3 regions of the Streptomyces sp. NPDC000404 genome follow, and region 1 is predicted to be linked to each of the others. Evidence: riboswitches for the same ligand, from Rfam matches in the RefSeq annotation. Region 1 holds a riboswitch; each other region holds the start of a gene.
What was found. Region 1 has a riboswitch for cobalamin ahead of ABT345_RS10960 (ribonucleoside-diphosphate reductase subunit alpha). Riboswitches for the same ligand answer to the same signal wherever they lie in the genome.
Positions count from the first base shown of each region.

Region 2: another riboswitch for cobalamin. It lies ahead of ABT345_RS00260 (cobalamin biosynthesis protein); the one in region 1 lies ahead of ABT345_RS10960 (ribonucleoside-diphosphate reductase subunit alpha).
Region 3: another riboswitch for cobalamin. It lies ahead of metE (5-methyltetrahydropteroyltriglutamate--homocysteine S-methyltransferase); the one in region 1 lies ahead of ABT345_RS10960 (ribonucleoside-diphosphate reductase subunit alpha).

Region 1 is NZ_JBEPDN010000005.1:169,389-179,285, reverse strand. It holds gene ABT345_RS10980 (GntR family transcriptional regulator) at 1-762, shown strand; gene ABT345_RS10975 (DUF3311 domain-containing protein) at 929-1,189, shown strand; gene mctP (monocarboxylate uptake permease MctP) at 1,186-2,853, shown strand; gene ABT345_RS10965 (Uma2 family endonuclease) at 2,930-3,517, opposite strand; cobalamin riboswitch at 3,647-3,803, shown strand; gene ABT345_RS10960 (ribonucleoside-diphosphate reductase subunit alpha) at 3,968-6,394, shown strand; gene ABT345_RS10955 (ribonucleotide-diphosphate reductase subunit beta) at 6,394-7,449, shown strand; gene def (peptide deformylase) at 7,524-8,165, opposite strand; gene ABT345_RS10945 (tetratricopeptide repeat protein) at 8,232-9,218, opposite strand; gene ABT345_RS10940 (HD-GYP domain-containing protein) at 9,502-9,897, opposite strand, start outside.
Region 2 is NZ_JBEPDN010000001.1:46,841-56,737, forward strand. It holds gene ABT345_RS00250 (inorganic phosphate transporter) at 1-1,219, shown strand, start outside; gene ABT345_RS00255 (hypothetical protein) at 1,245-1,478, shown strand; cobalamin riboswitch at 1,658-1,805, shown strand; gene ABT345_RS00260 (cobalamin biosynthesis protein) at 1,933-2,931, shown strand; gene ABT345_RS00265 (cobyric acid synthase) at 2,928-4,484, shown strand; gene ABT345_RS00270 (putative cobaltochelatase) at 4,585-6,735, shown strand; gene cobO (cob(I)yrinic acid a,c-diamide adenosyltransferase) at 6,735-7,331, shown strand; gene ABT345_RS00280 (cobyrinic acid a,c-diamide synthase CobB) at 7,339-8,709, shown strand; gene ABT345_RS00285 (VOC family protein) at 8,706-9,365, shown strand; gene ABT345_RS00290 (ZIP family metal transporter) at 9,386-9,897, opposite strand, start outside.
Region 3 is NZ_JBEPDN010000015.1:85,892-95,788, reverse strand. It holds gene ABT345_RS27060 (protein kinase domain-containing protein) at 1-110, shown strand, start outside; gene ABT345_RS27055 (transferase) at 250-1,758, shown strand; gene ABT345_RS27050 (DUF4328 domain-containing protein) at 1,884-2,582, shown strand; gene ABT345_RS27045 (hypothetical protein) at 3,057-3,431, shown strand; gene ABT345_RS27040 (SAM-dependent methyltransferase) at 3,555-4,298, shown strand; gene ABT345_RS27035 (FMN reductase) at 4,491-5,105, shown strand; gene ABT345_RS27030 (LLM class flavin-dependent oxidoreductase) at 5,186-6,289, opposite strand; gene ABT345_RS27025 (VOC family protein) at 6,583-6,951, shown strand; cobalamin riboswitch at 7,186-7,398, shown strand; gene metE (5-methyltetrahydropteroyltriglutamate--homocysteine S-methyltransferase) at 7,566-9,884, shown strand.

The sequences.
Region 1 (9,897 bases):
ATGCAGACCGACGGGGGCAGCGCGGAGAACGGCACCACGGCCACACGCAGCGCCCGCGTACCCAAGTATTACCGTCTCAAAAGGCACTTGCTGGAGATCACCGAAACCCTGCCGCCGGGCACGCCGGTGCCGCCGGAGCGGGCGCTGGCCGCGGAGTTCGACACCTCCCGCACCACGGTCCGCCAGGCCCTCCAGGAGCTGGTGGTCGAGGGCCGGCTGGAGCGCATCCAGGGCAAGGGCACCTTCGTCGCCAAGCCGAAGGTCTCCCAGGCGCTGCAACTGACCTCCTACACCGAGGACATGCGCGCCCAGGGGCTGGAGCCCACCTCGCAGCTGCTGGACATCGGCTACGTCACCGCCGACGACCGGCTGGCCGAACTGCTGGACATCGCCGCCGGCGGCCGGGTGCTGCGCATCGAGCGGCTGCGGCTGGCCAGCGGCGAGCCGATGGCCATCGAGATCACCCATCTGTCCGCCAAGCGCTTCCCGGCGCTGCGCCGCAACCTCGTCAAGTACACCTCGCTCTACACCGCGTTGGCCGAGGTCTACGACGTGCGGCCGGCCGAGGCGGAGGAGACCATCGAGACCTCGCTGGCCACCCCGCGCGAGGCGGGGCTGCTGGGCGCGGACGTCGGGCTGCCGATGCTGATGCTCTCCCGCCATTCGCGTGACGCCGAGGGCCGTCCGGTCGAGTGGGTCCGCTCGGTCTACCGCGGCGACCGCTACAAGTTCGTGGCCCGGCTGAGCCGTCCGGTGGAGTGACACGCCCGGCGCGTCGCACGGGCGCGCGGCGGCCTCCCACGCGCCCTCAAGGGCCGCTCCGATGGCCGCCGTTGCCGTACCGATATGCGGACACCTAGTGACGGCTGACGCGAACCTGCCATAGATTTCCAGCCCATCGCAGGAGATCGTCAGGGACGGAGCGGCCATGCCGGAGCACGACGGAACACCCCCTTCCAGACAGGTCGTCACACCGACGCGCGTGGTGGCCGGACTCTGCCTGATCGCCCCCTTCGTGGCGATGCTCTGGGTGGGCTCGTACGCGAAGATCGAGCCGACGCTCATCGGCATCCCGTTCTTCTACTGGTACCAGATGCTGTGGGTGCTGATCTCCACGGCGCTGACGATGGTCGCGTACAAGCTGGTCCAGCGGGAGAACCGCGCACGTAAGGGCGGTGCGGCCAAGTGACGCTCCCCTCCTCCGCGCTCGCCGCGGCCGGCGCCGAGGGCGTCAACGGCGTCGCCCTCACCGTCTTCGTCCTCTTCTTCATCGCCGTCACCGTCATGGGCTTCCTCGCGGCCCGCTGGCGCAAGGCCGAGCAGTCCGCCAACCTCGACGAATGGGGGCTGGGCGGCCGCAGCTTCGGCACCTGGGTGACGTGGTTCCTGCTCGGCGGCGACCTCTACACCGCGTACACCTTCGTGGCCGTCCCCGCCGCGATCTACGCGGCGGGCGCCTCCGGCTTCTTCGCGGTGCCGTACACGATCCTCGTGTACCCGCTGATCTTCACCTTCCTGCCCCGCCTCTGGTCCGTCTCACACAAGCACGGCTACGTCACCACCTCCGACTTCGTGCGCGGACGCTTCGGTTCGAAGGGCCTGTCGCTGGCCGTCGCGCTGACCGGCATCCTGGCGACGATGCCGTACATCGCCCTCCAACTCGTCGGAATCCAGGCGGTCCTGGACGTGATGGGCGTCGGTGGCGGCGAGGACACCAACTGGTTCGTCAAGGACCTGCCGCTGCTGATCGCCTTCGCGGTGCTCGCCGCGTACACCTACTCCTCCGGCCTGCGCGCCCCGGCGCTGATCGCGTTCGTCAAGGACGGGCTGATCTACCTGGTCATCGCCGTCGCGATCGTCTACATCCCGATCAAGCTCGGCGGGTTCGACGCGATCTTCCACGCGGCGGGCAAGGCGTTCGCCGAACCGGGCCCGACCGGCAAACCCCGCGGTGAGCTGGCCAGCGGCCCCAACAGTCAGTGGGCGTACGCCACGTTGGCGCTCGGCTCGGCGCTCGCGCTGTTCATGTATCCGCACTCGATCACCGCGACGCTCTCCTCCCGCAGCCGCAACGTGATCCGCCGCAACACCACGATCCTGCCGCTGTACTCGCTGATGCTGGGCTTCCTCGCGCTGCTCGGCTTCATGGCGATCAAGGCGGGCACCGAGACCCACGGCAACGCCCAACTCGCCATCCCGCAGCTCTTCGAGGACATGTTCCCGAGCTGGTTCACCGGCGTGGCGTTCGCCGCGATCGGCATCGGCGCGCTGGTGCCCGCCGCGATCATGTCCATCGCCGCGGCCAACCTCTTCACCCGCAACGTCTACAAGGACTTCGTCAAACCCGGCGCCACGCCCGAGCAGGAGCACAAGGTCGCGAAGCTGGTGTCGCTGCTGGTGAAGGTCGGTGCGCTGGTCTTCGTCCTGAGCATGGACAAGACCGTGGCGATCAACTTCCAGCTGCTGGGCGGCATCTGGATCCTGCAGACCATGCCGTCGCTGGTCGGCGGCCTGTTCACCCGCTGGTTCCACCGCTGGGCGCTGCTGGCCGGCTGGGCGGTCGGCATGGTCTACGGCACGCTCGCCGCCTACGGCGTGGCGAGCCCGACGCAGGCCCACTTCGGCGGCTCCAGCGCGGAGATCCCCGGCATCGGCCAGATCGGCTACATCGGCCTGACCGCGTTCGTCCTCAACGTCGTGGTGACGGTCGTCCTCACCGTCGTCCTGCGCGCCCTCAAGGCCCCCGAGGGCACCGACGAGACCAGCCCCGGCGACTACACCGCGGACGTCGGCGACGCAGGCGTCACCCCGGACCTCCCGCCCGCCACGGCGGACGTCCCGGCGGGCCGCTGAGCCCCGGACACGCCGCTTCCGCCGCAGGCCGCCGCATCCCTTTGGGGGTGCGGCGGCCTGTTGCTTCGAGCCGGGGTCAGCTCACCCAGTCCTTGAGCGGCTCGGTCTCCAGCGTGATGTTCACCGGGTCCGGCAGCTGGAGCGGCTTGCCGAACGGGACGGTGTGGGCGTCCTCGTAACGGGAGCCGTCCGGCTCGCTGAAGAGGGTCACCTCGCAGGTCTCCCGGTCGATCAGCAGGCAGAGCGGGATCCCGGACTCCGCGTAGGCGCGCGGCTTCTCCACCCGGTCGCGGCGGTCGGTGTCCCCGTCGTGGGAGGTGACCTCGACGACCATCAGCACGGGGTCGGGATCGGCCCACTCGCCCTGCCCGACGAACGCGTCACTGGCCGCGAGGGAACCGTCCGGGCGCGCTCGCCCACTGCGGTACGTCTCGACTTTGAGGCCCTGGTCGGGGTTGAGCCACAGCTCGGGCCGGTGCTGCATGCAGATGCGCGTCAGCCACTGGATGATCCGCCCGTGGTCCCCGTCCGGCACGGCCTTGCTCCTGATCTTCCCGTTGATGAGTTCCAACCGCGCGCCTTCTTCCGCCCGGTCGATTATCCGGGCGGCTTCCTCGAAGTAATCGGTGAGCGTGCCGTGCGGCCGGTCGATGAGCGCGGTCACGGGAGCCTCCTCGTGCGTCGCCAAGCCCTGCAGGGACTGCGGTACCGACGATATCCGAGACCGCTGACAGTCACCGCCCGCCGCCACACCGCACTAGATATGGGGGTGCGCTCAAGACCCCACCACCACATGTATGCTCGTCCTCGCTGTCGCCGCAGGGGAATCCGGTGTGAGTCCGGAACTGTCCCGCAACGGTGTACGAGAGCGCAGATATCCCATGATGTCGACCGGCCCGGCCGGTGTGCGCCCCGTGAGTCCGAAGACCTGCCGATGGTACGTCCGCGCCGCCTTGGCCGGACGTCGAGATGTCCGGGCCCCGAGGGATGGGCCGGTGGACGCCGCGCGGGTCGCCGCGCGCCCGCGCACCCCGAGTGCCGCCGGGCGCCGCCGCCTGCCGCGGCCGTCCGTCGCGCCTCCCTCCGGCCCCCGCCGAGTGAGGGAGAGCACCACGTGACCACCGCGCCACCGCAGTCCGCGACCGACGCCGAGGCCGCAGCGCTTGAGACGGCCACGTTCCCCGCCGGCGTCCCCGGCCAGGATCCGCCCGGCACCGCCCTGCTGCGCACCCTGACCGAGCTGACCGCCGACCTGACCGCCACCGACCCGGGCAAGGTCGCCGCCGCCGCGCTCCGCGGCCGCCACCCCGGCTCCGACGAGGCCGGGCTGCGGGAGCTGGCGATCGACGCCGCCGCCGGGCTGATCGGCGACGAGCCGCAGTACTCCAAGCTCGCCGCGCGCCTGCTGACCCTCGCCATCGCCGAGGAGGCCGCGGCCGAGGGCGCCGTCTCGTTCTCCGCGTCGGTCGCAACAGGCCACCGCGAGGGCCTGATCGCCGACTCCACCGCCGCGTTCGTCGCCACCCACGCCGCCGAGCTGGACGCCCTCGTCACCCGGGCGCTGGCCGACGGCGCCGACGACCGCTTCGGCTACTTCGGGCTGCGCACCGTCCACTCCCGCTACCTGCTGCGCCACCCCACCACCCGGCAGGTCATCGAGACCCCGCAGCACTTCCTGCTCCGGGTCGCCTGCGGGCTGGCCGAGGACGACTCGGCGCGGGCGCTGGCCGACGTCGCCGAGCTGTACCGCCTGACCAGCTCGCTGTCGTACCTGCCCTCCTCCCCCACCCTCTTCAACTCCGGCACCCGCCATCCGCAGATGTCGTCCTGCTATCTGCTGGACTCGCCGCTGGACGAGCTGGACTCGATCTACGACCGCTACCACCAGGTCGCCCGGCTCTCCAAGCACGCCGGCGGCATCGGCCTCTCGTACTCCCGTATCCGGGCCCGCGGTTCGCTGATCCGCGGCACCAACGGGCACTCCAACGGCATCGTGCCGTTCCTGCGGACGCTCGACGCCTCCGTCGCGGCGGTCAACCAGGGCGGCCGGCGCAAGGGCGCCGCCTGCGTCTACCTGGAGACCTGGCACGCGGACATCGAGGAGTTCCTGGAGCTGCGCGACAACACCGGCGAGGAGGCGCGGCGCACCCACAACCTCAACATCGCGCACTGGATCCCCGACGAGTTCATGCGCCGCGTCGAGGCCGACGCCGACTGGTCGCTGTTCTCCCCCTCGGACGCGCCGGAGCTGGTCGACCTGTGGGGCGAGGAGTTCGACGCCGCGTACCGCAGGGCGGAGGCCGAGGGCCGCGCCACCAAGCAGGTCCCGGCGCGGGTGCTGTACTCCCGGATGATGCGGACGCTGGCGCAGACCGGCAACGGCTGGATGACCTTCAAGGACCACGCCAACCGCACCGCCAACCAGACCGCCGAGCCCGGCAGGGTCGTCCACTCCTCCAACCTCTGCACCGAGATCCTGGAGGTCACCGACGACGGCGAGACCGCGGTCTGCAACCTCGGCTCCGTCAACCTCGCCGCCCACCTCGGCGATGTGGCGGCCGGCTGGGAGCACGCGATGGACTGGGAGCGCCTCGACGCCACCGTCCGCACCGCCGTGACCTTCCTCGACCGCGTGGTGGACATCAACTTCTACCCGACCGAGCAGGCGGCGGCCTCCAACTCCCGCTGGCGTCCGGTGGGTCTGGGCCTGATGGGCCTCCAGGACGTCTTCTTCCGGCTGCGGCTGCCGTTCGACTCGCCCGAGGCGCGCGCGCTGTCCACCCGGATCTCCGAGCGGATCATGCTCGCCGCGTACGAGGCGTCCGCGGACCTCGCCGAGCGGCACGGCCCGCACCAGGCGTGGCCGGCGACCCGTACCGCCCGCGGCGTGCTCCACCCCGACCACTACCCGGACGCCGAACCGCTCTGGGCGGACCGCTGGGCCGCGCTGCGCGCCCGCGTCGCCGCGACCGGTATGCGCAACTCGCTGCTGCTGGCGATCGCCCCGACCGCGACGATCGCCTCCATCGCGGGCGTCTACGAATGCATCGAGCCGCAGGTCTCCAACCTCTTCAAGCGCGAGACCCTGTCGGGCGAGTTCCTCCAGGTCAACGCGTACCTGATCGAGGAGCTGAAGGCGCTGGGGCTGTGGGACGCCCGCACCCGGGACGCGCTGCGCGACGCCAACGGCTCGGTCCAGGACGTCGCGTGGATCCCCGAGGAGACCCGTGCGCTGTACCGCACCGCCTGGGAGATCCCGCAGCGCGCCCTGATCGACATGGCCGCGGCCCGTACGCCGTACCTCGACCAGAGCCAGTCGCTGAACCTCTTCATGGCGTCGCCGACCATCGGCAAGCTCAGCTCGATGTACGCCTACGCCTGGAAGCGCGACATCAAGACCACGTACTACCTGCGCTCGCGTCCGGCGACCCGGATCGCGCAGTCCGCCCGCGCGGCCGTCCCCGCGCAGCTGCCGCAGGCCGACCCCGAGGCGGTCGCCTGCTCCCTGGAAAACCCCGAGTCCTGCGAGGCCTGCCAGTAATGACCGCCGTCCCCGAAACCCACGCCGCCGCCGCGCACACCGCCACCACCGGCACGAAGAACCTCCTCGACCCGGGCTTCGAGCTGACCCTGCGGCCCATGCGGTACCCGGACTTCTACGACCGCTACCGCGACGCGATCAAGAACACCTGGACCGTCGAGGAGGTCGACCTCCACTCCGACGTCGCCGACCTCGCCAAGCTCTCCCCGGGCGAGCAGCACCTGATCGGCCGTCTGGTGGCGTTCTTCGCCACCGGTGACTCGATCGTCGCCAACAACCTGGTGCTGACGCTGTACAAGCACATCAACTCCCCCGAGGCGCGGCTCTACCTGAGCCGGCAGCTCTTCGAGGAGGCCGTGCACGTCCAGTTCTATCTGACGCTGCTCGACACCTATCTGCCCGACCCGGACGACCGCGCCGCCGCGTTCGCCGCCGTCGAGAACATCCCGTCCATCCGGGAGAAGGCGGAGTTCTGCTTCCGCTGGATGGACTCCGTCGAGTCCCTCGACCGCCTGGAGTCCAAGGCCGACCGCCGCCGCTTCCTCCTCAACCTCATCTGCTTCGCCGCCTGCATCGAGGGCCTGTTCTTCTACGGCGCGTTCGCCTACGTGTACTGGTTCCGCTCCCGCGGCCTGCTGCACGGCCTGGCCACCGGCACCAACTGGGTGTTCCGCGACGAGACGATGCACATGGACTTCGCATTCTCGGTCGTCGACACCGTCCGCAGCGAGGAGCCGGACCTCTTCGACGCTGAGCTGGAGCAGCAGGTCACCGCGATGCTGAAGGAAGCCGTCGAGGCGGAGCTGCAGTTCGCGCACGACCTGTGCGGGGACGGCCTGCCGGGCATGAACACCGCGTCGATGCGCGAGTACCTGCAGTGCGTCGCCGACCAGCGCCTGCAGCGGCTGGGCTTCGCGCCGGTCTTCGGCTCGGAGAACCCGTTCTCCTTCATGGAGCTGCAGAACGTCCAGGAGCTGACGAACTTCTTCGAGCGCCGGGCATCGGCCTACCAGGTCGCCGTCGAGGGTTCGGTCTCGTTCGACGACGACTTCTGAGCCGGTAGCTCACCTACGACGAGCGGCCCGCGGACGGGGATTCCGTCCGCGGGCCGCTCGGCACATCCGGCAGGTCAGTCGTTGGCGACGACGGGGTAGCGCGGCTCCTGCTCGGCCATCTGCTTCAGCGCGCCCTTCCGCTCCCGCTTGGAGAGGCGGTCGATGTAGAGGTAGCCGTAGAGGTGGTCGGTCTCGTGCTGGAGGCAGCGCGCGAAGTAGCCGGTGCCCTCGACGGAGATCGGGTTGCCCTTGGCGTCCTGGCCGCGGACGACGGCGTAGTCGGGGCGGGCCAGCTCGGCGTAGGCGCCCGGCACCGACAGGCAGCCCTCGTTGGAGTCGTCCAGCACCCGGCGGGCGGCCGGGAGTTCGTCGAGGACGGGGTTGCAGACCGCGCCGACGTGGCGGACGCCGTTGTCGTCCGGGCAGTCGTAGACGAAGACCTTGAGGTCCACACCGATCTGGTTGGCGGCCAGGCCGACGCCCTCGGCGGTGCGCTGGCTGGCGAACATGTCGTCGATCAGCTGCGCCAGCTCGTCGCCGAACTCCGTGACGTCCTGGCACTCCTTGTGGAGCACGGGGTTGCCGACAACCGTGATCGGCCGGGACGTACCCCGCTCACGGTGCGCGAGCTCCCGCTCCGCCGCGTCCGTCGTGTCGTCGACGAACTCGTCCACGCGCTGCTCACCGTCTTGATCAAACACAGGCTGCTGGGCCATCTCCGCCGTACGCCTTCCTTGGAACCCTGATTAGTCGCCCTCCAGCCTACGGGGGCGCCGCGGCGGTCAGCAGACCTCTTCCAGATCACGCCACTCGCGGGTGTCCGGACTGTCCGCGACCCAGCCGTCCAGCAGCCCGCGCACCAGGGCGGCGGGCGCCGCTATGCCGCACTCCCGCTCGGGCACCCAGAGCGATCCGGAACCCGCGGTGCGGTGGCCGAGCGGCCCGGGGTGGCCGGGCTCGCTGTGGTCGTGCGGATCGAGGTGCTCGCCGTCGCCCTCGTCGCTGGGCATGCTCGACTCCGAACACGTACGGCACAGCAGCCGCACCGACGACGACCAGTCCTCGGCGGCGAACCCGGCGTCCGCCGCCAGCCGCTCCAGCGCGTCCCGGTCCGCCTCGGTGGCGGCCTCCAGCAGGACGACCCAGGTGGGGACGGGCGACGGCGCCCACAGCTCGATCTCGTCGAAGACCGGGTACGAAGGGCCCGCGGCGGTGGTGCGCTCGCCGTGCGGGACGCCGTCGTGCAGCACCACCTCGCCCCAGCGGCGGCCGGAGGACGGCAGCGGGATGGACAGCACCTCGATGCGGGCCGGGTCGAGGCGGCGGCCCCAGACGACCTCCGCCTCGCCCTCGGGCGACAGCCGCACGGCGGCGCTGCCCAGCGCCATCTGGGACGGCTCGCTCTGGGTGACACCGCTGCCGGGGACCTTCAGGCCGTACGCCTGCCAGGCGCGGCGGGCCAGCGGCCAGTCCTGGAGGGCGGTGGCGGCGATGCCGACGTTCCACCAGTCGGGCGCGCCCGGGGAGCGGTCCAGCAGGGCCACCGCGCGCAGCCCCGCGGCCCTGGCCTGCTCCCAGTCGTGCCGGAATTTGTGCAGCAGGGCGAGGTTGAACCAGGACTCCGAGAGCCAGGGCTCCATGTCGGCGGCGCGCGTCAGCAGCGCGCCCGCGTCGTCGTAACGGCCGTCGCCGATCAGCGTGAAAGCCCGGTCGGTCGCCTGCCGCCACGAGGCGGAGGGCCGGTGCCGTACCTTGCCGAAGATCTTCACGATTCCCGCCTGCTGGTTGCTCGATGCCGCTGGAGGTGGTGTCCCGAGCGGCGCCCGGGGCCACCCGGGCGCCCACTGGCAACCTGCCACAGAACGCCGTCGGCCTCAGCGTCTTCGCCGGGGCCCCTGCGGCTCCCTTGCCCTGCGTGCTCCCCCTGAATCCCCTTGGCGGGGCTTCCTTCGCATCCAACCATGCCCATCTCGGCAGGCGCTCATTACCCATGGGTTCCCCCCTGCGTTCACCAGGGGCGGAACTCTGGGGAAGGCTGCGGCACCACCGGCCTCACCCGGTGCTGCCGCCGCGGGCCAGGACCCGCGCGAGCGCCTCCACGACGCCCGGCTCGAAGTCCGGCCCGCCCGCCGACCGCAGCCGCTCCAGCGCCCGCGCCCCGCCGGCCCCGGCCGCCTGGCCCGCCCAGTCGTCGTACGCGTTGACGGTCCGCACGATGCGCGCGGTCACCGGCTGCTCACGGTACGGATCGGCCTGCCGCTCGACGATCACGGCGACCTCGGCGGGGACGCCGGTCTGCCGGACGACGGCGCCGCCGAGCAGGGCGATGCGGCGCTGCTCGGCGGGCGGCAGCGGCGCGGTCGCCCCCGACGGCACCGGGTCGACGAGCGACAGCTGCCCGATGTCGTGCATCAGCGCGGCGTGCTCCAGGAGGTCCAGCTCCGGCTC
Region 2 (9,897 bases), on a different contig from region 1:
CGTGATCGTCACGGCCTTGGTGTTCGACTTTACGAACGGCTTCCACGACACGGCCAACGCCATGGCCACCACCATCTCCACCGGCGCGCTGCGGCCCAAAATCGCGGTGGCGATGTCGGCGGTCCTCAACCTCGTCGGCGCGTTCCTGTCCGTGGAGGTCGCCAAGACCATCTCCGGCGGGATCATCGACGAAAGCGCCGGCATCAGACCTGAAGTGATCTTCGCCGGTCTGGTCGGCGCGATCGTCTGGAACCTTCTCACCTGGCTCGCCGGCCTCCCCTCCAGCTCCTCCCACGCCCTGTTCGGCGGTCTGATCGGCGCGACGCTGGTGTCCGTGGGCACCAACGGCGTGCACGGCGACGCCGTCGTGATGAAGGTCCTCATCCCGGCCGTGGCCGCCCCGGTGGTCGCCGGTATCGCGTCGATGGCCGCGACCCGGCTGACGTACCGGCTGGCCCGGGGCCGCGACGAGCAGGAGACGGCCAAGGGGTACCGCGCCGGGCAGATCGCCTCGGCGGCGCTGGTCTCGCTGGCGCACGGCACCAACGACGCCCAGAAGACGATGGGTGTGATCACCCTCGCGCTGATCACCGGCGGTGTGGTCGCCCCGCACGCCGACCCGCCGCTGTGGGTCATCGCCTCGGCCGGTATGGCCATCGCCCTCGGCACGTACCTGGGCGGCTGGCGGATCATCCGCACGATGGGCAAGGGCATCACCGACATCCAGCCGCCGCAGGGCTTCGCCGCCCAGACCGGCGCCGCGGCCACCATCCTGGCCTCCTCCCACCTCGGCTTCGCGCTCTCCACCACCCAGGTCTGCTCGGGCTCCGTGATGGGTTCGGGTCTGGGCCGCAAGGGCGGCGTGGTGCGCTGGTCGACGGCGGTGCGGATGGTCGTCGCCTGGTGCCTGACGCTGCCGGCCGCGGGCCTGGTCTCCGCCGGTGCCGCGCTCCTGGCCGACCAGGGCGACTGGGGCGTCACCGCCGTCGCGATCCTCGCGCTCGGCATCTGCGGCGCCATCTGGGCCGCCTCCCGCCGCAAGCCCATCGACCACCACAACGTCAACGAGATCGAGGCCACGGAGCCGCCCGGTGTGGTCACCGCGGCCCTCCAGACGGTCACCCCTCCCCCGGCCGGTTCGCTGAACCCCGCCGAGGACGAGGAGGCCGCCCCCGCCGCGAGCGCCGCACGCGCCACGACCGCGACAGCCGCCGGCTGACCGCCCGAACCTGAGGAACCGCAGCATGAGCATCGACTGGGCAGCTCTCGGCCAGGTCTTCGGCGTCACCCTGGTGGTGACGGTCGGGATCGTGGGCCTGTTCACGGTCGGCATCGTCGGCACGGCCCGCACCCGGACCGAGGGCGCGGCCGCCACGGCGGGCGCCCCGAGCACCGGCGCGCGGATCGGCGGCCTCGCCGCGTACGCGGTCTGCGCGGCCGCGGTGGCGTACGGCATCTATCTGATCGTCGCCGCCTGACCCGTACCGCAGCGCATCCGGCGCCCGGTCACCGCAGCTCCGCGGTGGCCGGGCGCCGTTGCGTTGCCGCCCTGTGGCCTCTGCCACACGCCACGCGATACCACGGCGGTGCAGGTCACGGGCGAGTTGACGGGGTTGGCGGGGCGTGGTGGACTTCCCACGCCAATCGGCGACAGCAGAGGAAGTCCGGTGTGAATCCGGCGCGGTCCCGCCACTGTCACCGGGGAGCGTTCCTCCGACGAAGGTCACGGTCCGCCTCGTGCACGCCCGACGGGCGCGCCAGGGCCGGAAGGCCGGGGGAAGCGCCGATCCGGGAGCCAGGAGACTCCTGTCGCCGTCACGTCGAACCAGGGCGCGGACCCTGAGTGAGGACATATCGCCATGCCCGGCCGCCCGTTCAGATCCTTCCGTGCGCCCTCCCCGTTCCGCCGAGGCGTGACGGCGGTCTGATCCGATGCGTGCCGAACACGCCACCTACGCGTGCGGTGCGGCTCTGGGCTTTCTCGGCGATCTGCTCGCCGCCGACCCGCGGCGCGGCCATCCGGTGGCCGCCTTCGGGCGCGGTGCGGCGGCCGTCGAGGCCCGGCTCTGGCGCGACCACCGCGGCCGCGGCGCCGTCCACACCCTGCTCTGCGCCGGCGGCGTGACCGCCGGCGCCGCGCTGCTGACGCGCGCGGTGCGCGGCGCCGCGCCCGTCCCCTCCCCCGCGCGGACCGCCGCCGCCACCGTGCTGACCGCCGCGACCGTCTGGTCGGTGCTGGGCGGCACCTCGCTGGGCCGCGAGGCGCGGGCCGTCGGCGAGGCGCTGGCAGCCGGGGATCTCGACCGGGCCCGCCGCCGGCTGCCGCATCTGTGCGGCCGGGATCCGCAGGCGCTGGACGGGCCGCAGATGGCGCGGGCGGTCGTCGAGTCGGTCGCGGAGAACACCTCGGACGCCGTGGTGGGCGCGCTGGTGTGGGGCGCCGTCGGCGGCGTCCCGGGCCTGGTGGCGTTCCGGGCGGTGAACACCCTGGACGCGATGGTGGGTCACAAGTCGCCGCGCCACCGCCGGTTCGGCTGGGCGTCGGCGCGGCTGGACGACGTGGCCGGGTGGCCCGGCTCCCGGCTGACCGCCGCGCTCACCGTGCTCGCCGCCCCGGACCGGCGCGGCGCCGCGCGGGCCTGGCGGCGCGACGGCGGCGCGCACCCGAGCCCCAACGCGGGCCCGGTGGAAGCCTCGTTCGCGGGCGCGCTCGGCGTACGGCTCGGCGGGACGCTGGCGTACGGCGGACGCATCGAGCACCGGCCGCGGCTGAACGGCGAGGGCCGTCCCGTCGCGACCGAGGACATCGCGCGGGCGGTGCGGCTCTCGCGCCGGGTGAGCGCGTTGGCGTTGACGACGACGGTGGCCGGGCGGCTGCTGGCGGGCGCGGTGCGTCCGGCGCTCGCCCGGCGGAAGGGCAGGATGCGGTGACGGGCGGCGGGCTGCTGATCGCGGGGACCACCTCCGACGCGGGCAAGAGCGTGGTGACCGCGGGGATCTGCCGCTGGCTGGTGCGGCAGGGCGTGGACGTCGCGCCGTTCAAAGCGCAGAACATGTCGCTGAACTCGTTCGTGACGCGGGACGGCGCGGAGATCGGCCGGGCGCAGGCGATGCAGGCGGCGGCCGCCCGGGTGGAGCCGTCGGCGCTGATGAACCCGGTGCTGCTCAAGCCCGGCGGGGATCGCAGCAGCCAGGTGGTGCTGCTGGGCAGGCCGGTCGGCGAGATGAGCGCGCAGGGGTACTTCGGGCGTCCCGGGAGCGGGGCGCGGCCCGGTGGCCGCGAGGAGCTGCTGGGCACCGTCACCGAGTGTCTGGCGGAGCTGCGGCGCACCCACGACGTGGTGATCTGCGAGGGCGCGGGCTCCCCGGCGGAGATCAATCTGCGCCGCACCGACATCGTCAACATGGGCATCGCGCGGGCCGGCCGGCTGCCGGTGGTGGTGGTCGGCGACATCGACCGCGGCGGCGTGTTCGCCTCGTTCTTCGGGACGACGGCGCTGCTGTCGAAGGAGGACCAGGCGCTGGTCGCCGGGTATCTCGTCAACAAGTTCCGCGGCGATGTGGCGCTGCTGGAGCCGGGCCTGGACATGCTGCGGGATCTGACGGGGCGTCCGTCGCTGGGCGTGCTGCCGTTCGCGCACGGGCTGGGCATCGACGAGGAGGACGGGCTGCGGGTGTCGCTGCGCGGCGCGGTCCGCGAGAGCGTGGTGGCACAGCCGTACGGCGCCGATGTGCTGCGGGTGGCGGTCGCGGCGGTGCCGCTGATGTCGAACTTCACGGACGTGGACGCGCTCGCCGCCGAACCCGGCGTGGTGGTGCGGTTCGTGGACCGCGCCGAGGAGCTGGCCGACGCGGATCTGGTGGTGCTGCCGGGCACCCGCGGCACGGTGCGGGCGCTGGCCTGGCTGCGCGAGCGGGGGCTGGCCGACGCGATCGCCCGGCGCGCCGCCGAGGGCCGTCCGGTGCTGGGCATCTGTGGTGGTTACCAGATGCTCGGCGAGGTGATCGACGACGAGGTGGAGTCCCGGGCGGGCACCGTGCCGGGCCTGGGGCTGCTGCCGCTGCGGGTGCGGTTCGCGGCGGACAAGACGCTGGCCAGGCCGGTCGGCACGGCGCTGGGCGCGGCCGCCGAGGGGTACGAGATCCACCACGGCGTGGCCGAGGTGGGCGGCGGCGAGCCGTTCTTCACCGACGACGAGGGGCAGCCGCTGGACGGCTGCCGGTCGGGCGCGGTGTGGGGCACGCACTGGCACGGCTCGTTGGAGAGCGACGCGTTCCGGCGGGCGTTCCTTGCGCGGGTGGCGGCCGATGCGGGGCGGGCGTTCGTCCCGGCGCCGGACACCAGCTTCGGCGCGCTGCGCGAGGAGCAGCTGGACCGGCTCGGCGATCTGATCGAGGAGCACGCCGACACCGGTGCGCTGCTGCGGCTGATCGAGGAGGGCGTCCCGCCGGGGCTGCCGTTCGTCCCGCCGGGGGCGCCGTGAGGACGCGCGGCCGCGCGGCACGGGTGCCCGGCGGCGCCCACCGGCCGGCCGGTGCCGGCCGCAACCAAGACCTGGGTCGTTACGAAGGAGTGATCGCGACATGAGCGCCCGCTATCCGTTCACCGCCGTCGTCGGAATGGACGACCTGCGGCTGGCGCTGCTGCTGAACGCCGTCAGCCCGGCGGTGGGCGGCGTCCTCGTCCGCGGCGAGAAGGGCACCGCCAAGAGCACGGCCGTGCGGGCGCTGGCCGATCTGCTGCCCGAGGTGGCGGTCGTCGGCGGCTGCCGGTTCAGCTGCGATCCGGCCGCGCCGGACCCCGGCTGCCCGGACGGGCCGCACGGTGCGGCCGAGGGGGCGCACCGGCCCGCCCGCATGGTGGAGCTGCCGGTGGGCGCCTCCGAGGACCGGCTGGTCGGCGCGTTGGACATCGAGCGGGCGCTGGCCGAGGGCGTGAAGTCCTTCGAGCCGGGGCTGCTCGCCCGGGCGCACCGCGGACTGCTCTACGTCGACGAGGTCAACCTCCTCCACGACCATCTGATCGATCTGCTGCTGGACGCCGCCGCGATGGGCGCGTCGTACGTGGAGCGCGAGGGCGTGTCGGTCCGGCATGCGGCGCGGTTCCTGCTGGTCGGGACGATGAACCCGGAGGAGGGCGAGCTGCGGCCGCAGCTGCTCGACCGGTTCGGGCTGACCGTGGAGGTCGCCGCGGACCGGGATCCGGACCGGCGGGTGGAGGTGGTCCGGCGGCGGCTGGCGTTCGACGACGACCCGGCGGCGTTCGCGGCGCGCTGGGCGGCGGAGGAGACGGCGCTGCGGGAGCGGATCGCCGCCGCCCGGGCGCTGCTGGGGTCGGTGCGGCTCGGCGACGGGGCGCTGCGGCAGATCGCCTCGGTCTGCGCGGGGTTCGAGGTCGACGGGATGCGCGCGGACCTGGTCATGGCGCGGACGGCGACGGCGCTTGCCGCCTGGGCCGGACGGACGGATGTGGCCACCGAGGACGTGCGGCAGGCGGCGCTGCTGGCGCTGCCGCACCGCAGGCGCCGGGCGCCGTTCGACGCGCCGGGCCTGGACGAGGAGAAGCTCGACCGGATCCTGGAGGAGTCGGCCCCCGAGGACGACCCGGAGCCGGACGGTCCGCAGGACGGCGGGCCGGAGGGCGGTCCCGAGGGTCCGGAGGGCGGCCCCGAGGGCGGACCGGACGGCGGTGGCCCGGACGGCGGCGGGCCCGAGGGGGGCGGTGCGCCGCCGCCGAAGGAGGAGACCGTGCCCGGGCCGCGCGAGCAGGAGAGCGAGCCCGCACCGGGCCGGGACGGCGACGGCGGGGAGCCGGGCGGCGAGCCCGCGGAGCGTCCGGCCGGGGCCCCGGCGGCGCAGCAGGCGGCGGTCGCTGCGGGCGAGCCGTTCGCCACCCGGCGGCTGGACGTGCCGGGTCTGGGCGAGGGCGCGGACGGCCGCCGCTCGCGGGCGCGGACCGCGCACGGCCGGACGACCGGGGCGCGGCGGCCGCGCGGTGCGCTCGGCAAGCTGCATCTGGTGGCGACGCTCCAGGCGGCCGCGCCGCACCAGCGGGCGCGCGGCCGGCGCGGCCCGGGTCTGGTGGTGCGCCGCGACGATCTGCGCGAGGCGGTCCGCGAGGGGCGGGAGGGCAACCTCGTGCTGTTCGTGGTGGACGCCTCCGGGTCGATGGCGGCGCGCAAGCGGATGAGCGCGGTCAAGGGCGCGGTGCTGTCGCTGCTGCTCGACGCGTACCAGCGGCGCGACAAGATCGGCATGATCACGTTCCGGGGGCGGGAGGCGGAGCTGGCACTGCCGCCGACGTCGTCGGTGGAGGCGGGGGCGACGCGGCTGGCGTCGCTGCCGACCGGTGGCCGCACCCCGCTCGCCGAGGGGCTGCTCAAGGCCCATGAGGTGCTGCGGGTGGAGCGGCTGCGGGACGCGTCGCGGCGGCCGCTGCTGGTGGTCGTCACGGACGGCCGGGCGACCGGCTCCGGGGCGCCGTCGCCGCTGGAGCGGGCGGCGCGCGCCGGGCGGCTGCTGGGCGCCGAAGGTGTCGCCTCGGTCGTCGTCGACTGCGAGAGCGGTCCGGTGCGGCTGGGTCTTGCCGGAGCGCTCGCCCGGGAGCTGGGCGGCACCGCCGTCACCCTCGACGAGCTGCGCGCGGACAGCGTCTCGGGGCTCGTACGAAACCTCCGCGGCGGGCGGGGCACAGCCGCCGCACCTCACATCCAGGACTCCAGGAAGGTGGCGTAATGCCGCAGGGACAGCCGTCCGTCGTACCGAACGACGGGCTCACCACCCGCCAGCGCCGCAACCGGCCGCTGGTCTTCGTCCACACCGGCGTCGGCAAGGGCAAGTCGACGGCGGCGTTCGGGCTCGCGCTGCGGGCCTGGAACCAGGGCTGGCCGGTCGGGGTGTTCCAGTTCGTGAAGTCGGCGAAGTGGAAGGTCGGCGAGGAGCGGGCGCTGAAGGTGCTCGGCGAGAGTGGCGAGGGCGGCACCGTCGCCTGGCACAAGATGGGCGAGGGCTGGTCCTGGGTCCAGCGCGACCTGGCCTCCAGCGAGGAGGCGGCGCGCGAGGGCTGGGAGCAGGTCAAGCGGGATCTGGCCGCCGAGACGTACAAGCTGCTGGTGCTGGACGAGTTCGCCTATCCGCTGCACTGGGGGTGGATCGACACCGAGGACGTGATCACGGCGCTGCGGGAGCGGCCCGGCACCCAGCATGTGGTGATCACCGGGCGCAACGCACCGCAGGCGTTGGTGGACTTCGCGGATCTGGTCACCGACATGTCGAAGGTGAAGCACCCGATGGACACCGGCCAGAAGGGCCAGCGGGGCATCGAATGGTGAGCGCGGCATGAGCGGGACGATCCCCCGGCTGGTGATCGCCGCGCCCTCCTCCGGCGCGGGCAAGACGACCGTGGCGACGGGGCTGATGGCCGCGTTCGCCGAGGCGGGCCTCGCGGTCTCGCCGCACAAGGTCGGCCCGGACTACATCGACCCCGGCTACCACGCGCTGGCCACCGGCCGCCCGGGCCGCAACCTCGACGCCTATCTGTGCGGGACGGAGCGGATCGCGCCGCTGTTCCGGCACGGCGCGCGCGGCTGCGACCTGGCCGTGGTCGAGGGCGTGATGGGGCTGTTCGACGGCGCGTCCGGGCAGGGCGAGCTGGCGTCGACGGCGCAGATCGCGAAGGTGCTGCGGGCGCCGGTGGTGCTGGTGGTCGACGCGTCCTCGCAGTCCCGGTCGGTGGCCGCGCTGGTGCACGGCTTCGCGTCCTGGGATCCCGGGGTGCGGCTGGCGGGGGTGATCCTCAACAAGGTCGGCTCGGACCGGCACGAGGCGCTGCTGCGGGAGGCGATGGAGTCGTCCGGCGTCCCGGTGCTGGGCGCGCTGCGCCGCACCGGCGCGGTCCACGCGCCCTCCCGCCACCTGGGCCTGATCCCGGTCGCCGAACGCCGCGGCGAGGCGGTCGAGTCGGTACGGGAGCTGGCGGCGCGGGTGCGCGAGGGCTGCGATCTGGAGGCGCTGCTGGCGCTGGCGCGCAGCGCGGGCGAGCTGCCGGACGAGGTCTGGGACCCGGCCGCGGAGGTCGCCGCGGCCGGCGGTCCGGTCGACGGCCGGCCGGTGGTCGCGGTGGCCGGCGGCGCCGCGTTCACCTTCTCGTACGCGGAACACACCGAGCTGCTGCGGGCGGCGGGCGCCGAGGTCGTGCCGTTCGATCCGCTGCACGACGAGCGGTTGCCGCAGGCCGCGCGGGGGCTGGTGATCGGCGGCGGCTTCCCGGAGGTGCACGCCCCGGATCTGTCGGCGAACGCGCCGCTGCGGGCGGCGGTGGCCGCGCTGGCGGCGTCGGGCGCACCGGTCTCGGCGGAGTGCGCCGGGCTGCTGTACCTGTCGCGTTCGCTGGACGGGCGGCCGATGTGCGGGGTGCTGCCCGCCGACGCCCGGATGACGGACCGGCTGACGCTCGGCTACCGCGAGGCGGTCGCGCTGGGCGACAACGCGCTGGCCGCGGCGGGCACCCGGGTGCGCGGCCACGAGTTCCACCGCACCGCCGTGGAGCCGGGCGCGGGCGCGTCCCCGGCGTGGGGCGTCACCCACCCGGCGCGCCGGGTGGAGGGCTTCACCGCGGGCGGGGTGCACGCGTCGTATCTGCACGTCCACTGGGCGGCGACGCCGTCCCTGGCCACCCGCCTGGTGCGGGCCGCGGCGGGAGCGCGATGAGCGCCGTCGTCCTCGACCATCTGGTGTACGCGGCGCCGGACCTGGCGGCCGCCGCCGAGGAGCTGGCGGAGCTGACCGGGGTGCGGGCGCGGGCGGGTGGCAGCCATCCGGGCCGGGGCACCCGCAACTGCCTGCTGGGGCTGGCCGGTCCGCTCGGCGCCGGGGCGTATCTGGAGCTGATCGGCCCGGACCCGGAGCAGCCGGAGCCGGACGGCCCGCGCTGGTTCGGCATCGACGCGCTGACCGGTCCGCGGCTGGTCACCTGGGCGCTGCGGGCCGAGGGCCTGGCCACGCAGGTGGCGCGGGCGCGGGCGGCCGGATACGACCCGGGCGACGCGGCGGCGATGGGCCGGAGCACGCCGGACGGCCGGCGGATCTCCTGGGAGCTGACGCCGCCGTGCGCGGGCGGCTGCGCCACGCCGTTCCTCCTCGACTGGGGCGCCACCCCGCATCCGACGGCCGCGGGGCTGCCCGTGCTGACGCTGGAGGCGTTCGCGGCGTCCGACCCCGATCCGGCGGCGGCGACCGCCCGGCTGACGGCGCTCGGCGGCGGCTGGCCGGACGCCCCGGCGACCGCCGGACCGGCCGGGCTCACCGCCGTGGTGCGGGGCCCGCGCGGGGCGGTACGCCTCGGGCACGGGGCCGTCGCGGTATGAGCGCGGTGGCGGCGGGCGGCTCAGCCCGCGAGGCCGACGACCAGCCGGATGGCGCCCGCCCCCGCGGCCGTGCGGGCCAGGGTGGGCAGCGCCGGGTGGGCATGGTGCGCCTCGGGCAGGATGCCGGAGGTCGCCAGGTGGAGCAGGACGCCGCCGAAGAACCCGAGACAGCCGCCGAGCCACTGCTCCGGAAGGGTGACCACCAGCGTCGCGGCCGCCCCGGCCGGCGGCGCCACCGCGTCCGCACCGAGCATCAGCAGCACCCGGCGCCGGGCGTTCCCGTACAGGCTGGTGACCGTGTACGTGTTGAAGCCGTCGGCGAAGTCGTGGGCGCTGACGGCGATCGCGACCCCCGTGGCCATGCCGTGCCCCGCCTGGAGGGCGAGGCCGATGGCGAAGCCGTCCATGACGCTGTGGAGCACCATCGCGGTGGCGGCGGTCAGCCCCACCTGCGGGACGCGGCCGCCGTTGGGCGCGACGGCTCCGGCGGCGCCCGGCGGTCCGCTGCCGCGGGCGGCGCGGCGCACCGCGA
Region 3 (9,897 bases), on a different contig from region 1:
ACCCGGCCTCGTCCCGCTGCCTGGAGCCCGCCGGTCCGCTCCGCGACGGCGTCCCGCTCCGCATCCACGACTGCAGCGGCGCCGCCACCCAGAAGTTCACCCTGCCCTGACGTCCGCTCCTCCCACCGCGGTTCCGAGCCCTCGGGTCCCACCGCGGTTCCGAGCCCTCGGGCGGGGGAAGGTACGTACGCCGCACGCGTCGGCCACCGGGCCGGAGGCGGCGCGGCGGGCCGAAGGGGGCGTACCGAGGTGTCTTCGCGGTTGCGGATAGGGGCCCGGCTGTTCATGGCGGGCGCGGTCGTCGCCGGTTACGTCGCGCTGCACCTGGCGCTCGGCGCGGCCGCGGACCTGCGGGAGCGGGATCGCTTCCGGGACGCCCCGGCGCGGGCCGCCGCGTTCACCGCCGCACTGGACCGTGCCGGCGGGGCCGCGCCGCCCGCCGGGATCCGGACCGGCGCCGCCTGGTTCCGGGACCACGCCCCGGCAGCCGGGCGGAGCCGGTCCCTGGTGGCGGCCGCGGCCGGCGCCGCCGGGGCGGGCCGGGTCGACGAGGCGCGGGCACGGGTCGCCGGGCTGGCGGCGGAGGTCCGGCGGGAGCGGGCGGGGCTCGCCCGGGAGGCCGCCGCGTCGGCCACCGCCACGCTGTGCTGGGCGGCGCCCGCCGCGGTGCTGTCCGTACCGGCGCTGTGGCTGCGGCGCCGGCGGCGGGCGGCCGCGGCGGAGGTCGTCGAGGTGGTCAGCCGGTTCGTACCGCGTCAGCCGTGGTGGCGGCGGCCGGTGTACCTGGTGGCCTGCGGCGCCGGGTACACGCTGTTCGCGGTGGGCGCGCTGGCCGTGCAGACGGCGCAGCAGCAGGGCTGGAAAATGCCGCTGGAGACAGAGGTGTTGCTGCTCTGCGCGGGGCTGGCCGCGCTGGGCTCGGGGGTGCTGATCCTGCGTCATGCGCGGCCGCGCGCGGTGCGCGGCGCGGCGCAGGCGCTGCGTGCCGACGGCCGCCGTCCCGTGCTCTATCTGCGCAGCTTCGCCGATGACGCCGATGCGGCCGAGGTCGACGACGGGACGTTCGTCAATCTGCACTCACGGGAGGAGCAGCTCGCGGGGGTGCTGGGCGCCGTCGGCCCGGTCATCACGGTCGGCAGGCCCGGGGAGCCGCTGCCGCGCCTGGGCGCCGCGCGGTTCTACCTGCCGCTCGACGACTGGCGGCCCGCGATCCTGCGGCTGATGGAGCTGTCCCGGCTCATCGTGTTGCGACTGGGGACGGGCGACGGACTCTGGTGGGAGGTCGAACAGGCCCGGGCCACCCAACCCGCGGGAAAGCTGGTCCTGCTGGCATCCGGACACCACCCGGACACGGCCGCACGCCTCGATGCGCACCTGCCCGTCCCGTCCGGGCTGGACGCGGTGGTCCCGGACGACCCCTGGACCTCCGCCGTCGTCGTCTTCCGTCACGACTGGACGCCACAGGTGCACCCGGTGGGCCCGAACTCCGATCCCCGGCACCGGCGCGGCGGTCTCCTGCGCCGTGCGCTCCGCGCCTCCCGCGCCCTGCGGGGCACGGCGGTCGCGCTCACCCCCACCCACCACCTGGCCCGCACCCTGCAGACCGCCCTGGCGACCACCGGCGTCCGCGCCCGGCGGCTGACCTGGCGCGCCACGCTCGCCACCCAGGCATCGCTGGGACGGGGCGCCGCCCTGGCGACGGTCCTCGGCCTGCTGGCCTGGCTGGGCTACCGCACACTGCGCCTCCTCGGCGGCTGAGCGGACGCCGGGCGCCCACGGCCGTACGGCAGCGGGACCGGACCGGGTGCCCAACGGGCCCGCCCGCACTACGCTGCTCCGGCTCGGGCCGCGCCCGGCGGCCGCACGAGTCTTCGGGGGAGCACGTGGACGGTGTACAGCAGGACTGGACAGCGGGCGCGGCGGGCGCCGTCCCGATCGGACCTCGGCAGCGGTTCCGGGCGGTCTCCCGGCCGGCCCTGGCCGCCGCCCTTCTCATCCCGGCGGCGGCCGCGGGAAACGCCCTGCTCACGGTCTCCGACTGGCGCGACTACCTCGTCGTCCACGCCTACCGGGCCGGCCGGGCGACGGTCGCGGACCTGCGGGCCGCCGACACCTTCGGCCTGTGGGTGTCGCTCTCCCAGGTGGTGCTGTACTGCGCGGCCGGCGCGGTGTTCCTGGTCTGGTTGTGGCGGGCGCGGTGCAACGCCGAACGGTACGGCGCCCGCACGGCACAGCGCCGCGCCCGCGGCTGGGTGATCGGCGGCTGGTTCGCGCCGGTCGCCAACCTGTGGCTCCCCTACCAGGTCGTGACGGACGTCTGGCGGGCGAGTGCCCCGTACCGCCCGGCCCCGCGCGCCCCGATCGCCGTCTGGTGGGCACTGTTCGTCGCCGACACGCTGCTCAGCCGCTCCATGGGCCATTACTACCTGGCCAAGAAGATCACCGAGTCGAGCCTGCGCCACGCCGCGGCCCTCTCGACCGTCTGCGCGGCGCTCGACCTGGCCGCGGCCGTACTGATCGTCGTCATCCTCTGCCGGATCACCGGCTGGCAGAACCGGCGTTTCCCGCAGGGGACGGGGTGAGCGCGGCGTAGCGGCGCGCTGCCCGCCGCGCCGTCTCGTACCGTCGCCGGACGGGTCCGTACAGCAGAAGGGTGAGGGCGCCCGCGCCCGGGAGGCGGGGCGCCGGCGCGCTCCCCGGCGGGCCGGCGGGCGCGGCCCTACGCCGGGGTGCTTCCCGGGGGCTCGCAGCGGTCGGATTTCGGCGCCGTGCCCCGCCCCGCGCCGAGGCGGGAGGGCGGGCCTCCGCGCCCACGCCCCGGCGCCGCCCCCGGCCGTTGTCCTGCGGCTTCACCACGCTCCGCGAGACAACGGCGAGTGCGCGGCATTTAGCACACTTCATCGCGACATACCGCCGGTTTCTCTCCAAGTCGAAAGAGATGGTGGGGACTTGGCTGTTCATGCGACATTTCCGGTGCGTCGCCGAGGCACCCGCCGCGCCGCGAGTCGGCGGGGTCCGCGGAGCGACGCGCCACCAGACCTCAAGGGGGAACCACCATGCGGAAGATCACCAAGGCCGTCGCGCTGACGTTCGCGGCCGGCGCCCTCGTCACGGCGGGAGCGACCACCGCCGGCGCCGCCCAGGCCGCGGGCACGGTGCGCGGCTGCCCGTCCGGAGCCGTCTGCGTCTACCCGCAGAACGCCGGATGGAACAACGACCGCCCGTCGCTGACGTTCTACAGCTACGGCGCCCACAACCTCAAAGGGCAGGTCGGGAAGCACTACGTCTTCAACAACCAGACGGGCGGCGCCACGGCCCGTACCTGCACCGGGTACAACGGCACGGGCGACTGCCAGGGCTACCTCGGCGCCGGCTACTACATCGACAAGGACCTGACGCCGATCAACTCGATCCTCCTCGTCAAGCCGTAACGGCCGCCGCGGCGGCCGGACGTGCCCGGGCCGGGCTCCTTCGGGGGTCCGGCCCGGGCGTTTGCGGGTGGCCGCCGCCGAAATTCGCGTGCGCCCCTCCCCCGCGCTTGCCAAGCTGCCCCGATGAATCGCGAAGAGATCTCCCGCATCGCCCACACGGACCATCCGATCAAGTCGCCACTCGACGACGCCGCCGTGCACCGGCTGCTGGCCAAGGGCCTGCGGCGCGGGGACGAGCGGGTGCTCGACCTCGGGTGCGGGAGCGGGGAGTGGCTGCTGCGGGCCCTGGAGGCGCGGCCGCAGGCGTCGGCCACCGGAGTGGACCTCGCCGAGGGTTCGCTGGCGCAGGCGCGGCAGGGGGCGCGGGAGCGGGGCGTCGCGGAGCGGCTCACGCTCCACCACGGGCCGGCCGCGGAGTTCGCCTCCGCCGAGCCGTTCGACCTGGTGCTGAGCGTCGGGGCGGCGCATGCCTTCGGCGGGCTGCTGCCCACCCTGGCCGCGGCGCGCGAGCATCTCGCCCCCGGCGGCCGGGTGGTGATCGGTGACGGCTTCTGGGAGCGCACACCGTCCTCGGAGGCCGTCGAGATGCTCGGGGACTTCGCCGACCTCGCGACCACCTTGGACCGTGTCGTCGCCGACGGCTGGACGCCCGTGGACGGACACATCAGCTCCCGCCAGGAGCTGGACGCCTACGAATGGGCCTGCTGGGGCACGCTGGCCGCCTGGGCGCTGGACCACCCGGACGACCCCGACAGCGCCGAGGTGCTCGCCACCGCGCACCTGCGCCGCTCCGAGTGGCTGCGCGTCTACCGGGACACCTGGGGCTTCCTCACGCTGGTCCTGCAGCGGACCCCGGACGGCCGCTGACCGCGAAAGGCCCGGCCCGGTGGGCGTACGCGCCGCCGGGCCGGTGGCCGCGGACCTGCCGGGTGCGGCGGCGAACCGTAGCCTGAAGGGAAACGGCGCCGGACGGCGCGGAGCGCGTACCGTCCGTGCGCGGTCCGCGTGCTGCGTCGCGGGCACGGTGCGACGCCGCCCGAGACGGAGGATCGTGACGCGATGACGAATCTGGCGATCATCAGCGGGGGCCTGCGGGAGCCGTCCTCGACCCGGCTGCTCGCCGACCGGCTGGAAGCCGCGGTACGCACGGAGCTGGAGGACCGGGGGCAGGACGTCGAGTCGTCGTTCGTGGAGCTGCGGCCGCTGGGCCGGGCCATCACGGACGCGATGCTGTCCGGATTCCCCACCGGCCCGCTGGAGGAGGCGTTCGAGACGGTGGAGCGGGCCGACGGGGTGATCGCGGTGACGCCCGCCTTCAACGCCTCGTTCAGCGGACTCTTCAAGTCCTTCTTCGACGTGCTGCCGGAGGGGACGCTCGCCGACATGCCGGTGCTCATGGCCGCCACCGGCGGGACGGAACGGCACTCGCTGGTGCTGGAGCACGCGATGCGGCCGATGTTCTCCTATCTGCACGCCGTCGTCTCGCCCCGGGGCGTCTACGCCGCGACCAGCGATTTCGGCGCCCAGCAGGGAGCGGCGCTGCAGGACCGGGTCAAGGCCGCGGCGGCGGACTACGCCCGGCTGGTCCAGGGCTGCGGGGCGCGGGTGCGGCACGACGAGTTCGAGGACGTCGTCCCGATGGAGCAGATGCTGGGCGGCGGAGCGGCCTCCTGACCTCGCGGCCGCACGGACCACGGACCGGCCGCCCGCGTGCTGCGGGCGGCCGGTCCGTCTGCGTGGCCGGTCCGTCCGCGCTAGGTGGCCTCCGGATCGACGCCGGATCCCGCCTCCCGGGCGGCGACGGCCGGGTGGCGCGGTGCGGCGGCGGGGACGCCGGCCGGGCGGAGGGCCGCGAACTCCTTGCGGAGGACGGGGACGACCTCGCCGCCGAGCAGATCGAGCTGTTCCAGGACGGTCTTCAGCGGCAGTCCGGCGTGGTCCATCAGGAACAGCTGCCGCTGGTAGTCGCCGACGGCGTCGCGGAAGCCGAGGGTCCGCTCGATCACCTGCTGCGGTGAGCCGACGGTCAGCGGCGTCTGCTCGGTGAACTCCTCCAGGGACGGCCCGTGCCCGTAGACGGGTGCGTTGTCGAAGTACGGGCGGAACTCACGGACCGCGTCCTGGGAGTTGGGCCGGATGAACGCCTGACCGCCGAGGCCGACGATGGCCTGGTCGGGGGCGCCGTGGCCGTGATGGGTGAAGCGCTGCCGGTAGAGGCGGATCATGCGCCGGGTGTGGGACATGGGCCAGAAGATGTTGTTGTGGAAGAAGCCGTCGCCGTAGTACGCGGCCTGTTCGGCGATCTCCGGGGAGCGGATCGAGCCGTGCCAGACGAACGGGGGCACGCCGTCCAGCGGCCGCGGGGTGGCCGTGAAGCCCTGGAGCGGGCTGCGGAACTTGCCCTCCCAGTCGACCACGTCCTCCCGCCAGAGCCGGTGCAGCAGCGCGTAGTTCTCGATGGCGAGCGGGATGCCCTGGCGGATGTCCTGGCCGAACCACGGGTAGACCGGGCCGGTGTTGCCGCGGCCCAGCATCAGGTCGACGCGGCCGTCGGCGAGATGCTGCAGGTAGGCGAAGTCCTCGGCGATCTTCACGGGGTCGTTGGTGGTGATCAGCGTGGTGGAGGTGGACAGCTCGATCCGTTCGGTACGCGCCGCCAGGTACCCGAGGAGGGTGGTGGGCGACGACGGCACGAACGGCGGATTGTGGTGCTCGCCGGTGGCGAACACGTCCAGACCGACCTCCTCGGCCTTCGCCGCGATGGCGAGCGTGGCCTTGATCCGCTCGTGCTCGCTCGGCGTACGGCCGGTGGTGGGGTCGGCCGTCACATCGCCGACGGTGAAGATGCCGAACTCCATGGTGACCGCCTCGTTCGGTTGCGTGCTCGGGGCGCGGCCGGGCTGCCGCCCCGGTGCTGCGGAACGGCCGGCCACCCCGGTCTCCGGGACCGGAGCGGTACCGGCCCCGGCCCGGCCGCTGCCGGCCGCCGTGTCACCGGGCCCACGCCACAGCCAGGGTGCCACGCCACCCATCCGGCGGCATTCCGGAGCGGGGCGGACGGGGCGCACCGTGCGTTCCGGGCCCGGCGGCCGCGTCCCGCCCGCTGCCCCGTTTCCGCCCCGCGCGCCGTGCGGTGCGGCAGACTCGGACCATGCTGACTGTGGGTTCCGTGGTACTGGGGGTCTCGGACGTGCGGCGGGCCGCGGCGTTCTGGGGCGCGGCGCTGGGCTACGTCCCGCGCGAGGAGATCGAGGACGACTGGGCGGTCCTCGTACCGGCCGCCGGGCACGGGGTGCAGGTGGCGCTCGGCCGCAGCGGGACGCCGGTCCAGGAGCATCCGCGGATCCATCTGGACCTGTACGCCGGGGACGCCGCCGACCAGGCCGCCGAGGTCGAACGGCTGGTGTCCCTGGGTGCCCGGCGCGTCGACTGGGATCTCTACCCGGACGACGCCGATTTCCTGGTGCTCGCCGATCCGGACGGCAACATCTTCTGCGTCATCGACACCGGACGGCAGTGAGGGCGGCAGTGACCGGGCCGCCTGCCGGGGCCCGGCGAGCCGGCCGCCGCCGTGTTCCGCCGCCGTGTTCCGGCACCGGTCGCTGGATCGCCAGGATCCCTTCCTGCGGCCAAGGACTTGGGGAGACGCACGCCGCGCTTCCCGCCGCGCGTGCGTTTCATGCGCGCGAGGGGCGTGTTCCACTTCACCATCCCGATGACGGGCGCACCCCCACCGCGGTGCCGGTCGGCCCGTAGGGTGATCAGTGCAGCTGGTTCGCCCCGTCCGCCAGGCGGGGCGTCGCAAGAGGGAACCCGGTGGGAATCCGGGACTGCCCCGCAGCGGTGAGCGGGAACGACCGCCGTCATACGCACTGGGTCCACAGGGCCCGGGAAGCGACGGCCAGTAGGTGTCCTCCCCGAGGACGTGCCCGCGAGTCCGAAGACCTGCCAACTGCCCGGGTGCGCACCCCGCGTGCCCGGACATCCCGGTGACCTCGTGGGCGGGTCGGCGTACACACATCAGGCGGAGGACCGCGCCCGTGCCGCGCGGGGCCGCTCCGTCCGGTTCGTCACCCCTTCGCGCTCCGTCCCGTCGCCGGGATCTCAGGGATTCATCTCGCGAAGGAGATCTCCGTGACCACCGAGTCCGCAGCCGCGGCAGCACGGGCCACCGTGTACGGCTACCCCCGTCAAGGGCAGCACCGGGAACTGAAGAAGGCGATCGAGGGGTACTGGAAGGGCCACGTCACCGCCGATGCGCTGCACGCCACCGCCGCCGGTCTGCGCCGCACCAACTGGCGGCAGCTGGCCGACGCCGGCATCGGCGAGGTCCCGACCGGCGACTTCTCGTACTACGACCACGTCCTCGACACCACCGTCATGGTGGGCGCGATCCCCGAGCGGCACCGCACGGCCGTCGCCGACGACCTCCTCGGCGGGTACTTCGCCATGGCGCGCGGTACGCAGGACGTCGCGCCGCTGGAGATGACCAAGTGGTTCGACACCAACTACCACTATCTCGTGCCCGAGTTGGGGCCGGACACGGTGTTCGCCGCCGACTCCGGCAAGCAGGTGGGCGAGCTCACGGAGGCCCTGGCGCTGGGGCTGACGGCCCGTCCGGTGCTGGTCGGCCCGGTCACCTACCTGCTGCTGGCGAAGCCCGCGCCCGGGGTGGCCGCGGACTTCGATCCGCTGACACTGCTCGACCGGTTGCTGCCGGTCTACGCCGAGATACTGGCCGATCTGCGGGCCGCCGGAGCCGGGTGGGTGCAGCTGGACGAGCCCGCGCTGGTGACGGACCGTACGCCCGCCGAGCTGAACGCCGCGGCCCGCGCCTACCGTGACCTGGGCGCGCTCACCGACCGGCCGAAGCTGCTCGTCGCCTCCTACTTCGACCGGCTCGGCGAGGCGCTGCCGGTGCTGGCGAAGGCGCCGGTGGACGGGCTGGCGCTGGACTTCACCGGGTCCGCCGCCGCCAACCTGGGCGCGCTCGCCGCCGCCGGCGGACTGCCCGGCAAGCGGCTGGTGGCCGGGGTCGTCGACGGCCGCAACGTCTGGGTCAACGACCTGACCGCGTCGCTGACCACGCTCGGCACGCTGCTGGGGCTCGCCGACCGGGTCGACGTCGCGGCCTCCTGCTCCCTGCTGCACGTGCCCCTCGACGCCGCGGCCGAACGGGACATCGACCCGCAGATCCTGCGCTGGCTCGCCTTCGCCCGCCAGAAGGCCACCGAGGTCGTCACCCTCGCCAAGGGCCTGGCCCGCGGCACCGGCGCGATCGCCGCCGAACTCGCCGCCAACAAGGCCGATCTGGCGTCCCGGGCGAACTCCCCGCTCACCCACGACCCGGCGGTCCGCGCCCGCGCCGCCGCCGTCACCGACGCGGACGCCCGCCGCTCCCGGCCGTACGCCGAGCGGGCCGCGGCCCAGCGCGCCGCGCTGGGGCTGCCGCTGCTGCCGACGACGACCGTCGGCTCGTTCCCGCAGACCACCGAGTTGCGCACCGCGCGGGCGGATCTGCGGGCCGGGCGGATCGACGCCGACGGGTACGAGGAGCGGATCCGGGGCGAGATCCGCGAGGTGCTGGCCTTCCAGGAGAAGGCCGGTCTGGACGTCCTGGTGCACGGCGAGCCCGAGCGCAACGACATGGTCCAGTACTTCGCCGAGCAGCTGACCGGCTACCTCGCCACCCGGCGCGGCTGGGTCCAGTCGTACGGCACCCGCTACGTCCGGCCGCCGATCCTGGCCGGGGACATCTCCCGTCCGGAGCCGATGACGGTGCGCTGGACGACGTATGCGCAGTCCTGCACCGAGCGGCCCGTGAAGGGGATGCTGACCGGTCCGGTGACCATGCTGGCCTGGTCGTTCGTCCGCGACGACCAGCCGCTGGGCGACACCGCGCGCCAGGTCGCGCTGGCGCTGCGGGACGAGGTCGGGGACCTGGAGGCGGCCGGTACGCAGGTGATCCAGGTCGACGAACCGGCGCTGCGTGAGACCCTGCCGCTGCGCGCCGCCGACCACGCCGGGTACCTGGCCTGGGCCACGGAGGCGTTCCGCCTCGCCACCGGCGGCGTCCGCCCGGCCACCCAGATCCATACGCACATGTGCTACGCCGAGTTCGGCGACATCGTGCAGGCCATCGACGATCTGGACGCCGACGTCATCAGCCTGGAGGCGGCCCGCTCCCATATGCAGGTCGCCCGCGAACTGGCCGCCCACGGCTACCCGCGCGAGGCCGGCCCCGGCGTGTACGACATCCACTCGCCGCGCGTCCCGGGCACCGAGGAGGTCACGCGCCTGCTGCGCACCGGCCTCCGGGCCATCCCAGCCGAGCGCCTGTGGGTCAACCCGGACTGCGGTCTGAAGACCCGCGGCTGGGCCGAGACCCGGGCCTCCCTGGAGAACCTGGTGGCGGCGGCCCGCACCGTCCGCGACGAACTGCCCGCCTCCTGACCGCGGGTGTGCA